2 regions of the Streptomyces sp. NPDC043685 genome follow, and region 1 is predicted to be linked to the other one. Evidence: riboswitches for the same ligand, from Rfam matches in the RefSeq annotation. Region 1 holds a riboswitch; the other holds the start of a gene.
The links. Region 1 has a riboswitch for glycine ahead of gcvT (glycine cleavage system aminomethyltransferase GcvT). Riboswitches for the same ligand answer to the same signal wherever they lie in the genome.
Positions count from the first base shown of each region.

Region 2: another riboswitch for glycine. It lies ahead of gcvP (aminomethyl-transferring glycine dehydrogenase); the one in region 1 lies ahead of gcvT (glycine cleavage system aminomethyltransferase GcvT).

Region 1 is NZ_JBWKCH010000012.1:27,289-33,576, reverse strand. Features, by position in the region: gene AC0665_RS32800 (enhanced serine sensitivity protein SseB) at 1-127, opposite strand, end outside; gene AC0665_RS32795 (AAA family ATPase) at 1,093-1,770, opposite strand; glycine riboswitch at 1,992-2,091, shown strand; glycine riboswitch at 2,092-2,199, shown strand; gene gcvT (glycine cleavage system aminomethyltransferase GcvT) at 2,239-3,360, shown strand; gene gcvH (glycine cleavage system protein GcvH) at 3,465-3,842, shown strand; gene glyA (serine hydroxymethyltransferase) at 3,857-5,119, shown strand; gene AC0665_RS32775 (L-serine ammonia-lyase) at 5,242-6,288, shown strand, end outside.
Region 2 is NZ_JBWKCH010000005.1:709,844-716,131, reverse strand. Features, by position in the region: gene AC0665_RS20200 (bifunctional nuclease family protein) at 1-354, shown strand, start outside; gene AC0665_RS20195 (MerR family transcriptional regulator) at 648-1,331, shown strand; gene AC0665_RS20190 (DNA polymerase IV) at 1,467-2,921, shown strand; gene AC0665_RS20185 (PRC-barrel domain-containing protein) at 2,840-3,214, opposite strand; glycine riboswitch at 3,328-3,423, shown strand; gene gcvP (aminomethyl-transferring glycine dehydrogenase) at 3,599-6,288, shown strand, end outside.

The sequences.
Region 1 (6,288 bases):
CGGCCGCCGGACCGGCGCCGAGGGAAGCCGAGAGCACCTCCTCCAGCTCGTTGCCGGGCCAACCGCCGTGCGGGTGGGTCTGCGTCTGCGCCGGAAAGTCCGCGGAGAAGTCCGCCGGGAAGTCCATCTGCCTACCGCCTGCCTGGAACCACTGCTGTGGCTCAAAAGGCTAACGGCTCGAAGAAGCGAGGGCCCGGCCGCGGGCCGGGCCGGTCCTCGAACCGGCCGGGCCGGGTCAGCGGGCCGGGCCGTATCGGGTCAGCGGGCCGGAGCGAGTCGGCGGACCTGGCCGTGGACGCCGGTCCCGGTCTGGCCCACAGCCGACCCGAGGTTCGGCCGGGAGGCCCGGCAGTGGACGGCGGGCCGGGCGGGAACGAGTCAGCGGGCCGGTCCGGATCAGCGGGCCGGGGCCGACGCCGGCCAAGAGCAATCGGCAGACCGCACCCCGGACGCCGGTCCCGGTCGGACCCACAGCCGACCCGAGCTTCGGCCAGGAGGCCCGGCAGTGGACGGCGGACCGGGCCGGATCGGGTCAGCGGGCCGGTCCGGGCCAGCGGGCCGGTCCGGGCCAGCGGGCCGGTCCGGGCCAGCGGGCCGGTCCGGGCCAGCGGGCCGGGGCCCACGCCGGCCCGGAGCCAGTCGGCAGACCTCGCCCCGGACGCCGTTCCCGGTCGGACCCACAGCCGACCCGGGGGTTCGGCCGGGAGGCCCGGCGGTCGACGGCGGACCGGGCCGGATCGGGTCAGCGGGCCGGAGCCAGTCGGCAGACCTCGCCCTGGACGCCCGTTCCGGTCGGACCCACAGCCGACCCGAGCTTCGGCCAGGAGGCCCGGCAGTAGACGGCGGACCGGGCCGCGTCGGCCGTCCGGGGCGGATCAGCGATCCGGACCCGATCAACGGTCCGGAGCGAGCCGCTCCCCTTTCCCCCCGCGCCAATGCGACGCGGCCCGCTGTTCGGGCCCGGCCTTCCGGGTGAGCTCGGCGTGCGGTGGCGGGCGCGATCCGGTCGGCAGGTCGGGCCGGCGCGGCTGGGGCGGCGGGGGTCGTTGTCGGCGGCCCGATGGCCCCGGCCGGTGAGCCGGTTCTGTGTCCTCAGCGGCCGGTGAAGCCGATTCGGTGCAGGGCGTTCGCCGTGTCGCGGTCGGCGAGGACGGCCGAGCCGCAGCCCGCGGGGAGCTCCCCGCGCTCCACCGCGCGCAGCAGCCGGGTGCTCGCCGCGCGGTGGCGCAGGAACGCGTACCGCGTGACGCCGCGCCCCCGGTCGCGCTGGCCGGCCAGGGCCTGCTCGGGGGTGACGTCGAGGATCAGCAGGTGCAGTGTGCCGCCCCGGCGGCGGGCCTCGCGGGCCAGCCAGCGGCGGACCCAGGCCTGGGTGCCGCAGTCGTGCACGACGACGCCCTCACCCGTGCGCAGGGCGCGCCGCAGCCCGGCGTAGTGGGCGAGCCGGACGAGCGGGCGGTAGAGCGCGTAGGGCAGGGCGCGCGGCACGCGGCGCTCCCAGCGGTCGCGGGCGTCCTGGGAGTCGATGCGCCGGCCCGGCACCGTGCGCCGCATCAGCGTGGACTTGCCGCTGCCGGGCAGACCCGTGACCACGACGAGGTCGCGGGGGCCGAACAGCAACGCGCGCGGGCCGCGCCCGGCACGGCCGCGCAGATCGCGGACGACCGGTGCCGGCGCCGGAGCCGGGGCGCGGACCGCCCGGACCGGAGCGCCGGCCGGCTGCTCGGGCAGCGCGATGCCCGTCGTCGCGTACGCGGTGGTCCTGTTCACCGTGATGTCCTCCCCTGGGGCCAGGTACGGAGTCCCATCCCCGCCGAGTGTAAAGAGAAGGTAATGCCGCAGGCCTCTCATTTACGTTCGCGTCCTGCAACAGGGCTGCTACAGGTCGCGGCACCGCGGGGGCGGGACTCGTGCACTCCCTGTGAAAGGTCCCCCTGCCGCGCCGGAAGGATGCGTGCAATGATGTGCCCGCCAACTGCATACCGGCCGTTTGAATCCGCGCGGGAGAGTTCCCAGCACCGCTGACGCTGGGGCGCCGAAGGAGCAAGTCCCTCCCTTGAATCTCTCAGGCCCCGTTACCGCGCGGGCGAGGCACATCTGAAAAGCGGGCCGCTGCGACAGCGGCTCCACCCAAGGTGCAAGCCATGGACCCGTGCGGTCATGGCGAACCTCTCAGGTTCCGATGACAGATGGGGAGGAACGACCTCGCCCCGTCATCGCCCTGGGAGACGACCGACCGTGAGCAGTACAGGAGAACTCCGTCACACCGCGCTCGATGCCCTGCATCGTTCGCTCGGCGCGACGATGACCGACTTCGCCGGCTGGGACATGCCCCTGCGCTACGGCTCCGAGCGCGACGAGCACACCGCCGTGCGCACGAGGGCCGGGCTGTTCGACCTCTCCCACATGGGCGAGATCACCGTCACCGGGCCGCAGGCCGCCGCCCTGCTGGACTACGCCCTGGTGGGCAACATCGGCGGTGTGAAGCCGGGCCGCGCCCGCTACACCATGATCTGCCGGGCAGACGGCGGCATCCTGGACGATCTGATCGTCTACCGCCTGGGCGAGACCGAGTACATGGTCGTCGCCAACGCCTCCAACGCCCAGGTCGTCCTGGACGCGCTGGCCGAGCGCGCCGCCGGCTTCGACGCCGAGGTGCGCGACGACCGGGACGCCTACGCGCTCATCGCCGTCCAGGGACCCGAGTCGCCCGGGATCCTGAAGTCCCTGACCGACGCCGACCTCGACGGGCTGAAGTACTACGCCGGGCTGCCCGGCACGGTCGCGGGTGTCCCGGCCCTGATCGCCCGTACCGGTTACACCGGTGAGGACGGCTTCGAGCTGTTCGTGAAGCCGGAGCACGCCGTCGAGCTGTGGCAGGCCCTGACCAAGGCCGGCGAGGGCGCCGGGCTGGTCCCGTGCGGGCTGTCCTGCCGCGACACGCTGCGCCTGGAGGCCGGCATGCCGCTGTACGGGCATGAGCTGACCACCTCCCTGACGCCCTTCGACGCCGGTCTCGGCCGCGTGGTGAAGTTCGAGAAGGAGGGCGACTTCGTCGGGCGCGAGGCCCTGCGCGAGGCCGCCGCCCGGGCCGAGTCCCGGCCGCCGCGCGTGCTGGTCGGCCTGGTCGCCGAGGGCCGCCGCGTCCCGCGCGCCGGGTACGCGGTCGTCGCCGGCGGCGAGGTGATCGGCGAGGTCACCTCCGGCGCCCCCTCCCCCACCCTCGGCAAGCCGATCGCGATGGCGTACGTCGACGCCGCGCACGCCGCGCCCGGCACGGCCGGCGTGGGCGTGGACATCCGGGGCAGTCACGAGCCGTACGAGGTCGTGGCGCTGCCGTTCTACAAGCGGCAGAAGTAGACACTGGCCAGGGGGCCGCCACCCGCGGCCCGGCCACCGTCGCACCGGCTCATCAGCAGTCCCCCCTTCCACAGCACTCCCGCGCGTACAGGAGAATTCAGGCCATGAGCAACCCCACTGAGCTGCGCTACAGCAAGGAGCACGAGTGGCTGTCGGCCGCCGAGGACGGCGTGTCGACGGTCGGCATCACGGAGCACGCGGCCAACGCGCTCGGCGATGTCGTGTTCGTCCAGCTTCCCGAGGTCGGTGACTCCGTGTCCGCCGGTGAGACCTGCGGCGAGCTGGAGTCGACCAAGTCGGTGTCCGACCTGTACTCGCCGGTCTCCGGTGAGGTCACCGAGGTCAACGAGGACGTCGTCAACGACCCGTCGCTGGTGAACTCGGCCCCCTTCGAGGGCGGCTGGCTGTTCAAGGTGCGGGTCACGGACGAGCCGGGCGACCTGCTCTCCGCCGACGAGTACACCGCGTTCTCCGCGGGCTGAGGAGTCGTAGCCGTATGTCCGTCCTGAACACACCCCTGCACGAGCTCGACCCGGCCGTGGCCGCCGCGGTCGACGCCGAGCTGCACCGCCAGCAGTCCACGCTGGAGATGATCGCCTCGGAGAACTTCGCCCCGGTCGCGGTCATGGAGGCGCAGGGCTCGGTCCTCACCAACAAGTACGCCGAGGGTTACCCGGGCCGCCGCTACTACGGCGGCTGCGAGCACGTCGACGTGGTCGAGCAGATCGCGATCGACCGGGTCAAGGAGCTGTTCGGCGCCGAGCACGCCAACGTGCAGCCGCACTCGGGCGCCCAGGCCAACGCGGCCGCGATGTTCGCGCTGCTCAAGCCGGGCGACACCATCATGGGCCTGAACCTCGCCCACGGTGGTCACCTGACCCACGGCATGAAGATCAACTTCTCCGGCAAGCTCTACGACGTGGTCGCCTACCACGTGGGCGAGGACGGCCGGGTCGACATGGCCGAGGTGGAGCGCCTCGCCAAGGAGTCCAGGCCGAAGCTGATCGTGGCCGGCTGGTCGGCGTACCCGCGGCAGCTGGACTTCGCCGAGTTCCGCCGGATCGCGGACGAGGTCGGCGCGTACCTGATGGTCGACATGGCCCACTTCGCCGGGCTGGTCGCGGCCGGGCTGCACCCCAACCCGGTGCCGCACGCGCACGTGGTCACCACCACGACCCACAAGACCCTCGGCGGCCCGCGCGGCGGTGTGATCCTCTCCACGGCCGAACTGGCCAAGAAGATCAACTCCGCCGTCTTCCCCGGTCAGCAGGGTGGTCCGCTGGAGCATGTGATCGCCGCCAAGGCCGTCGCCTTCAAGGTCGCCGCCTCGGACGACTTCAAGGAGCGCCAGCGCCGTACGCTGGAGGGTGCCCGCATCCTGGCCGAACGTCTGGTGAAGGACGACGTCCGGGCCGTGGGCGTGGACGTCCTGTCCGGCGGCACGGACGTGCACCTCGTCCTGGTCGACCTGCGCCACTCGGAGCTGGACGGCCAGCAGGCCGAGGACCGCCTCCACGAGGTGGGCATCACCGTCAACCGGAACGCGATCCCGAACGACCCGCGTCCGCCGATGGTGACGTCCGGTCTGCGGATCGGCACCCCGGCCCTGGCCACCCGCGGCTTCGGGGCCGAGGACTTCGCCGAGGTCGCGGACGTCATCGCCGAGGCGCTGAAGCCGTCGTACGACGCGGATGCCCTCAAGGCCCGGGTGAAGGCCCTGGCCGACCGGCACCCGCTGTACCCGGCTCTGAACAAGTAACCGGCACAGCACCACAAGCGGCGCACAACGGCCGCGAAGAAACCTTTCGGGGGCCGCGCCGGCCACAAGCGGGCGCGGCACCCACCCCTTTGGCACCACCCCCGTAGTCAGGAGTTCCCCCCGTGGCCATCTCGGTCTTCGACCTGTTCTCGATCGGCATCGGCCCGTCCAGCTCCCACACCGTCGGCCCGATGCGGGCGGCCCGGATGTTCGCCCGGCGGCTGCGCAACGAGGAGCTGCTGGCACCTACGGCCAAGGTCCGCGCGGAACTGTACGGTTCGCTCGGCGCGACCGGGCACGGCCACGGAACGCCCAAGGCCGTGCTGCTCGGCCTGGAGGGCGACTCCCCGCGCACCGTGGACGTGGGGAGTGCCGACGAGCGGGTGGAGGCGATCAAGGCCGGCGGCAGGCTGAACCTGCTGGGCGAGCACGAGGTCGCGTTCTCCTTCGACGACGACATGGTCCTGCACCGCCGCAAGACCCTGCCGTACCACGCCAACGGCATGACGCTGTGGGCATACGACGCCTCCGGCGCGGAGCTGCTGACCAAGACGTACTACTCGGTCGGCGGCGGGTTCGTCGTCGACGAGGACGCGGTCGGGGCGGACCGGATCAAGCTCGACGACACCGTGCTCAAGTACCCCTTCCGCACGGGCGACGAGCTGCTGCGCCTCACCGAAGAGACTGGCCTGTCCATCTCGGCGCTGATGCTGGAGAACGAGCGGGCCTGGCGCTCCGAGGAGGAGATCCGCGAGGGCCTGCTGGAGATCTGGCAGGTGATGCGGGACTGCGTGGCGCGCGGCCTGTCCCAGGAGGGCATCCTGCCGGGCGGTCTCAAGGTGCGCCGCCGGGCCGCGAACACCGCGCGCAAGCTGCGCTCCGAGGGCGATCCGCTGGCCCTGTCGATGGAGTGGATCACCCTGTACGCCATGGCGGTGAACGAGGAGAACGCGGCGGGCGGCCGGGTCGTCACCGCCCCGACGAACGGCGCCGCCGGCATCATCCCGGCGGTCCTGCACTACTACATGAACTTCGTGCCGGGCGCCGACGAGGAGGGCGTGGTCCGCTTCCTGCTCGCCGCGGGCGCGATCGGCATGCTCTTCAAGGAGAACGCCTCGATCTCCGGCGCCGAGGTCGGCTGCCAGGGCGAGGTCGGCTCCGCCTGCTCC
Region 2 (6,288 bases), on a different contig from region 1:
ACGGCGATCGCCTTCGCCCAGCAGGGCATGGCTCCCGCGCGGCCGCTGACCCACGACCTGTTCAAGGACGTGCTGGAAGCGGTCGGCCAGGAGCTCACGGAAGTGCGCATCACGGACCTGCGTGACGGCGTCTTCTACGCGGAGCTGGTGTTCGCCAGCGGCGTCGAGGTGAGTGCCCGCCCGTCCGACGCCATAGCGCTCGCGTTGCGCACCGGGACGCCGATCTACGGCAGTGACACGGTGCTCGACGACGCGGGGATCGCGATCCCGGACGAGCAGGAGGACGAGGTGGAGAAGTTCCGCGAGTTCCTCGACCAGATCTCGCCGGAGGACTTCGGCACCAGCAGTCAGTGAGTTCCGCGGTCGGCGGAAGCGGTCGGAGCGGTGTGTGGGCGGCCCGGCGGACGAAGTGGTCCGCGGCGGGGCCGCCCGCCGTATGTGTGAGGGTGAATTGCCCGCATGTGCCCGTGGCGCATGAGTGCGTCACACGGCCCGTGCGGACCACATTCGGCTAGCCTTTCCCCGCGGTGGGGCACGGGAAACCACTCTCAGGGTGATTATCACTCGGCGTGGCGAGTGTGGCGATCGTTGACGCACCCCTGGTGACTGCCTACCGTCGAGAAGGCAGGTCAAGGACGGAGGTCGGCGTGAGAAGCAGCGGCGACGGTACGGCTGGGGGCGGCCCCGAGCGCAGTCTCAGGGCGAGCGGTCCGTACCCTCCCCCCGGCTCACGGGCCCTGGCGGGTGGGGGATGCCCCCAGCCCGGCGGTGCGGCCGATCACGCTCCGCAGCGACCGACAGCGGTGCCGAGCAGCGGAGGGACGACGTCCATGGCGTCCGAGCAGATCGGCTATCGCGGCCCCACGGCCTGTGCGGCCGCCGGTATCACCTACCGGCAATTGGACTACTGGGCTCGCACGGGGCTCGTCGAGCCGAGCGTGCGCCCCGCCCACGGGTCCGGGACGCAGCGGCTGTACAGCTTCCGGGACGTCGTCGTCCTGAAGATCGTCAAGCGGTTCCTCGACACCGGGGTGTCGTTGCAGAACATCCGCACGGCCGTCCAGCACCTCAGGGAACGCGGTTTCAGCGACCTGGAGCGCATGACGCTGATGAGCGACGGCGCTACGGTCTACGAGTGCACCTCGCCCGACGAGGTGCACGCCCTGCTCCAGGGTGGGCAAGGGGTGTTCGGGATCGCCGTGGGCGTGGTGTGGCGGGACGTCGAGAGCGCGCTGTCCCAGCTGCACGGCGAGCGGATCGACACCGGCGAGACCCTGGTCGGGCCCAACCCGGCGGACGAACTGGCGCGCCGGCGCAACCGGGCCGTCTGAGCCGTCCTGCGGCGGGTGGACGGACGTGGTCGCTCGAGGCGGGACGTTTCCGCGCCGGGCCGCAAGCGGTTTCCCCCGCCGCTGTCGGGGTGGCCGCGCAAGGCGTTGTCAGTGGCGTAGGGCAGCATCGGAGGTGTGAGAACCGCGCCCACGATCCTGCATCTCGACATGGATGCCTTCTACGCCTCGGTGGAGCAGGCGTCCAAGCCGAGTCTGCGCGGCAAGGCCGTGGTCGTGGGCGGGCTCGGGCCGCGAGGCGTGGTGGCGACCGCCTCGTACGAGGCGCGGGTCTTCGGGGTGCATTCGGCGATGCCCATGGGGCAGGCCAGACGGCTCGCTCCAAACGCCGCGTATCTCGTGCCGCGCTTCGACTTCTACCGCTCGATCAGCGAGCGTGTGATGGAGCTGCTGCGCGCGTTGTCGCCGCTGGTGGAGCCGCTGAGCCTGGACGAGGCGTTCGTGGACCTGGAGGCCGGAGGAGTGGCCTGGGACGAGCGGTCGGCGCGGCTGGCCGGGGTGAAGCTGCGCGCGGACATCCGGGCCGTCACAGGGCTTACGGGGTCGGTGGGTCTCGCCGCCTCCAAGATGCTCGCCAAGATCGCCTCGGAGGAGGCCAAGCCCGATGGGCTGGTCGTGATCGAGCCGGGCACCGAGCGGGCGATGCTCGGGCCGATGTCGGTGCGGACGCTGCCGGGGGTGGGGCCGGCGACCGGCGACCATCTGCGGCGGGCCGGCATCACCACGGTCGAGGAGATCGTCGAGGCGGGCGAGGACGAGCTGGTCCGGCTGCTGGGCAAGGCGCACGGGCATGGGCTGTACGCCATGGCCCTGGCGCGGGACGACCGGCCCGTGGTGGCGGAGCGCGAGGCCAAGTCGGTGTCCGTCGAGGACACCTACGACGTCGACATCCACGACCGGACGCGGGTCGGGCTGGAGGTGCAGCGGCTCGCCGAGCGGTGTGTGCGGCGGCTGCGCGGGGCCGGGCTGTCGGGGCGGACCATCGTGCTGAAGGTGCGGCGCTACGACTTCTCGACGCTCACGAGATCCGAGACGCTGCGCGGGCCGACGGACGATCCCGCGGTGATCCGGGAGGCGGCGGCCAGACTGCTGGACTCGGTCGACACCACGGGCGGGGTGCGGCTGCTCGGGGTGGGCGTGAGCGGGCTCGCCGACTACACGCAGGAGGACCTGTTCGCGCAGGCGGCGGGGGAGCGGGCGGTCGCCGAGGGCCCGGCCGAGGAGCAGGCCCCGGCGCCGGTCGAGAAGCAGCCGGCGCCGGCCGAGCGCCGATGGCCCGCCGGGCGCGACGTGCGGCATGCCGAGTTCGGGCACGGCTGGGTGCAGGGCAGCGGCCTGGGGCGGGTCACCGTGCGGTTCGAGACGCCCTCGTCGGAGCCCGGGCGCGTGCGCACCTTCCGGATCGACGATCCGCAGCTGGAGGCGGCCGACCCGTTGCCGTTGGTGTTATCGGGGCCGGATGGGGGAGGAGAGGTGCCCGGAGCGGGGTCTCAGGCCGTCTCGTCGGTGCCCGCCAGCTTGCCGAAGTCGTGGTCGGGGAGCGGCGGCGGGGCGGCGACGTCGAGGCCGTAGTGGTGGTAGAGCTGCAGTTCCTGCTCGGGGGAGAGGTGACGGCCCACACCGAAGTCGGGGGCGTCCTTGATCAGGGCGCGGTCGAAGGGGACGTGCAGGGCCCCCTCGATCAGTTCGCTGGGCTCCAGGGGGACGAAAGCGTCCCTGCTGAACAGGCCGGTCCGTATGGCGGCCCACTCCGGTTCGCCGGTGGCGTCGTCGAGGTAGACCTCGTCGATCGTGCCGATCCTGGCCCCCCTGCGGTCGAACGCCTTGCGGCCGATCAGGTTGCGCGGATCGATATCGGTTCGCACGGGCCCTCCACATGGTCGCACCTCATCCGTAAGCACTACAAAACGGTACAAGTGCGGATGCGGCCACTCGAAGGTTCGTGCGTTGACCGCGCTGGTACGCTGGCAGCGGCTGTTGACCCCGTGCGGGAGAGTCCTCCAGACGTCATCGGAGGCGCCGAAGGAGCAAATCCTCCCCGGAATCTCTCAGGCTCACGTACCGCACGGACGAGGTCACTCTGGAAAGCAGGGCGGGTGTCGACGGCTTCCGCTCTCACCGACGGTGAAAACCGGGCGCCCTCGGGCGATCCGGTGAAGCTCTCAGGTTGAGATGACAGAGGGGGAGGCCGTCCGGGTACCCGTGCCGTGGTGCCCCTCGCAGGTCGTGTCGACCAGGAGGCCTCCGTAATGACCGCCCACCGCATTCCGCTCTCCGAGCTCGAAGAGGCAGCCCCCTTCGAGCAGCGCCACATCGGCCCCGACCACGAGGCCTGCGCCAAGATGCTCGCGCACGTCGGCTACGGCTCGCTGGACGAGCTCACCGCCGCCGCGGTCCCGGCCGTGATCGCGAGCGCCGAGGCACTGGACCTGCCGGGCGCCCGCAGCGAGGCCGAGGTGATCGCCGAGCTGCGCTCGCTGGCCGACCGCAACCAGGTCCTCGGCTCCATGATCGGCCTCGGCTACTACGGCACGTTCACGCCGCCGGTCATCCTGCGCAACGTCATGGAGAACCCGTCCTGGTACACGGCCTACACGCCGTACCAGCCGGAGATCTCGCAGGGCCGGCTCGAAGCGCTGCTGAACTTCCAGACCATGGTCGCCGACCTGACCGGACTGCCCACCTCCGGCGCCTCGCTGCTCGACGAGGGCACAGCGGCCGCCGAGGCCATGGCGCTGTCGCGGCGTCTGGGCAAGAACAAGAAGGGCCTGTTCCTGGTCGACGCGGACGCGCTGCCGCAGACCATCGCGGTGATCCGGACCCGCGCCGAGCCGACCGGCGTCGAGGTCGTCGTCGCCGACCTCGGCGACGGCATCCCCGCCGAGATCGCCGAGCGCGAGATCAACGGCGTACTGATCCAGTACCCGGGCGCCTCCGGAGCCGTGCGGGACATCAAGCCCGTCATCGACCAGGCGCACGAACTCGGGGCGCTCGTCACCGTCGCCGCCGATCTGCTGGCGCTGACGCTGCTGAAGTCCCCCGGCGAGCTCGGGGCGGACATCGCGGTCGGGACGACGCAGCGCTTCGGCGTGCCGATGGGCTTCGGCGGTCCGCACGCCGGCTACATGGCCGTCCAGGACAAGATGGCGCGCAGCCTGCCCGGGCGGCTCGTCGGCGTGTCCGTCGACGCCGACGGCAACAAGGCCTACCGGCTGGCGCTGCAGACGCGTGAGCAGCACATCCGCCGGGAGAAGGCCACCAGCAACATCTGCACCGCGCAGGTGCTGCTCGCCGTCATGGCCGGCATGTACGCCGTCTACCACGGCCCCGAGGGCCTCAAGGGCATCGCGCGGCGCACCCACCGGTACGCCACCGTCCTCGCCGCCGGGCTCGCGAACGGCGGGGTCGAGGTCGTGCACGGCTCCTACTTCGACACGGTGACCGTGCGGGTCGAGGGCCGCGCCGCCGAGGTCGTGGCCGCCGCCCGGGACAACGGGGTCAACCTGCGCCGGGTCGACGCCGACCACGTCGCCATCGCCTGCGACGAGACCACCACCCGCGCCCAGCTGCGGGCCGTGTGGGCCGCCTTCGGCGTCGAGGGCGTCGTCGAAGCGCTGGATGCCGCCACGGAGGACGGGCTTCCGGCCGGTCTGCTGCGGACCGACGACTACCTGACGCACCCGGTCTTCCACCAGCACCGCTCCGAGACGGCCATGCTGCGCTACCTGCGCAAGCTGGCCGACCGGGACTACGCGCTCGACCGGGGCATGATCCCGCTGGGCTCCTGCACCATGAAGCTCAACGCGACCACGGAGATGGAGCCGGTCACCTGGCCCGAGTTCGGGCAGCTGCACCCCTTCGCCCCCGCCGAGCAGGCCGCGGGCTACCTCACCCTCATCCACGAGCTGGAGGACCGCCTCGCCGAGGTCACCGGCTACGACAAGGTCTCCCTCCAGCCGAACGCCGGGTCGCAGGGCGAGCTGGCCGGTCTGCTCGCGGTCCGCGGGTACCACCGGGCCAACGGCGACGAGCAGCGCACCGTGTGCCTGATCCCGTCGTCCGCGCACGGCACCAACGCCGCCAGCGCGGTCATGGCCGGCATGAAGGTCGTCGTCGTGAAGACCGCCGAGGACGGCGAGATCGACGTCGAGGACCTGCGGGCGAAGATCGAGCAGTACCGCGACGAGCTGGCCGTACTGATGATCACCTACCCGTCCACCCACGGCGTGTTCGAGGAGCACGTCGCCGACATCTGCGCGCAGGTGCACGAGGCCGGCGGGCAGGTCTACGTCGACGGGGCCAACCTCAACGCGCTCGTCGGGCTCGCCAAGCCGGGGCACTTCGGCGGCGACGTCTCGCACCTGAACCTGCACAAGACCTTCTGCATCCCGCACGGCGGCGGCGGCCCCGGCGTCGGCCCGGTGGCGGTGCGCGAACACCTCGCCCCCTACCTGCCGAACCACCCGCTGCAGCCCGAGGCGGGCCCCGAGACGGGCGTCGGGCCCATCTCCGCGGCGCCGTGGGGCTCGGCGGGCATCCTGCCCATCTCGTGGGCGTACGTGCGCCTCATGGGCGGCGAGGGGCTCAAGCGGGCCACGCAGGTGGCGGTGCTCAGCGCCAACTACATCGCCAAGCGGCTGGAGCCGCACTACCCGGTGCTCTACACCGGCCCCGGCGGCCTGGTCGCGCACGAGTGCATCATCGACCTGCGGCCCCTGACCAAGGCGACCGGCGTGAGCGTCGACGACGTGGCCAAGCGGCTGATCGACTACGGCTTCCACGCGCCGACGATGTCGTTCCCGGTGGCCGGGACGCTGATGATCGAACCGACCGAGTCGGAGGACCTCGCCGAACTCGACCGGTTCTGCGACGCGATGATCGCCATCCGGGCGGAGATCGAGAAGGTCGGCTCCGGTGAGTGGCCCGCGCAGGACAACCC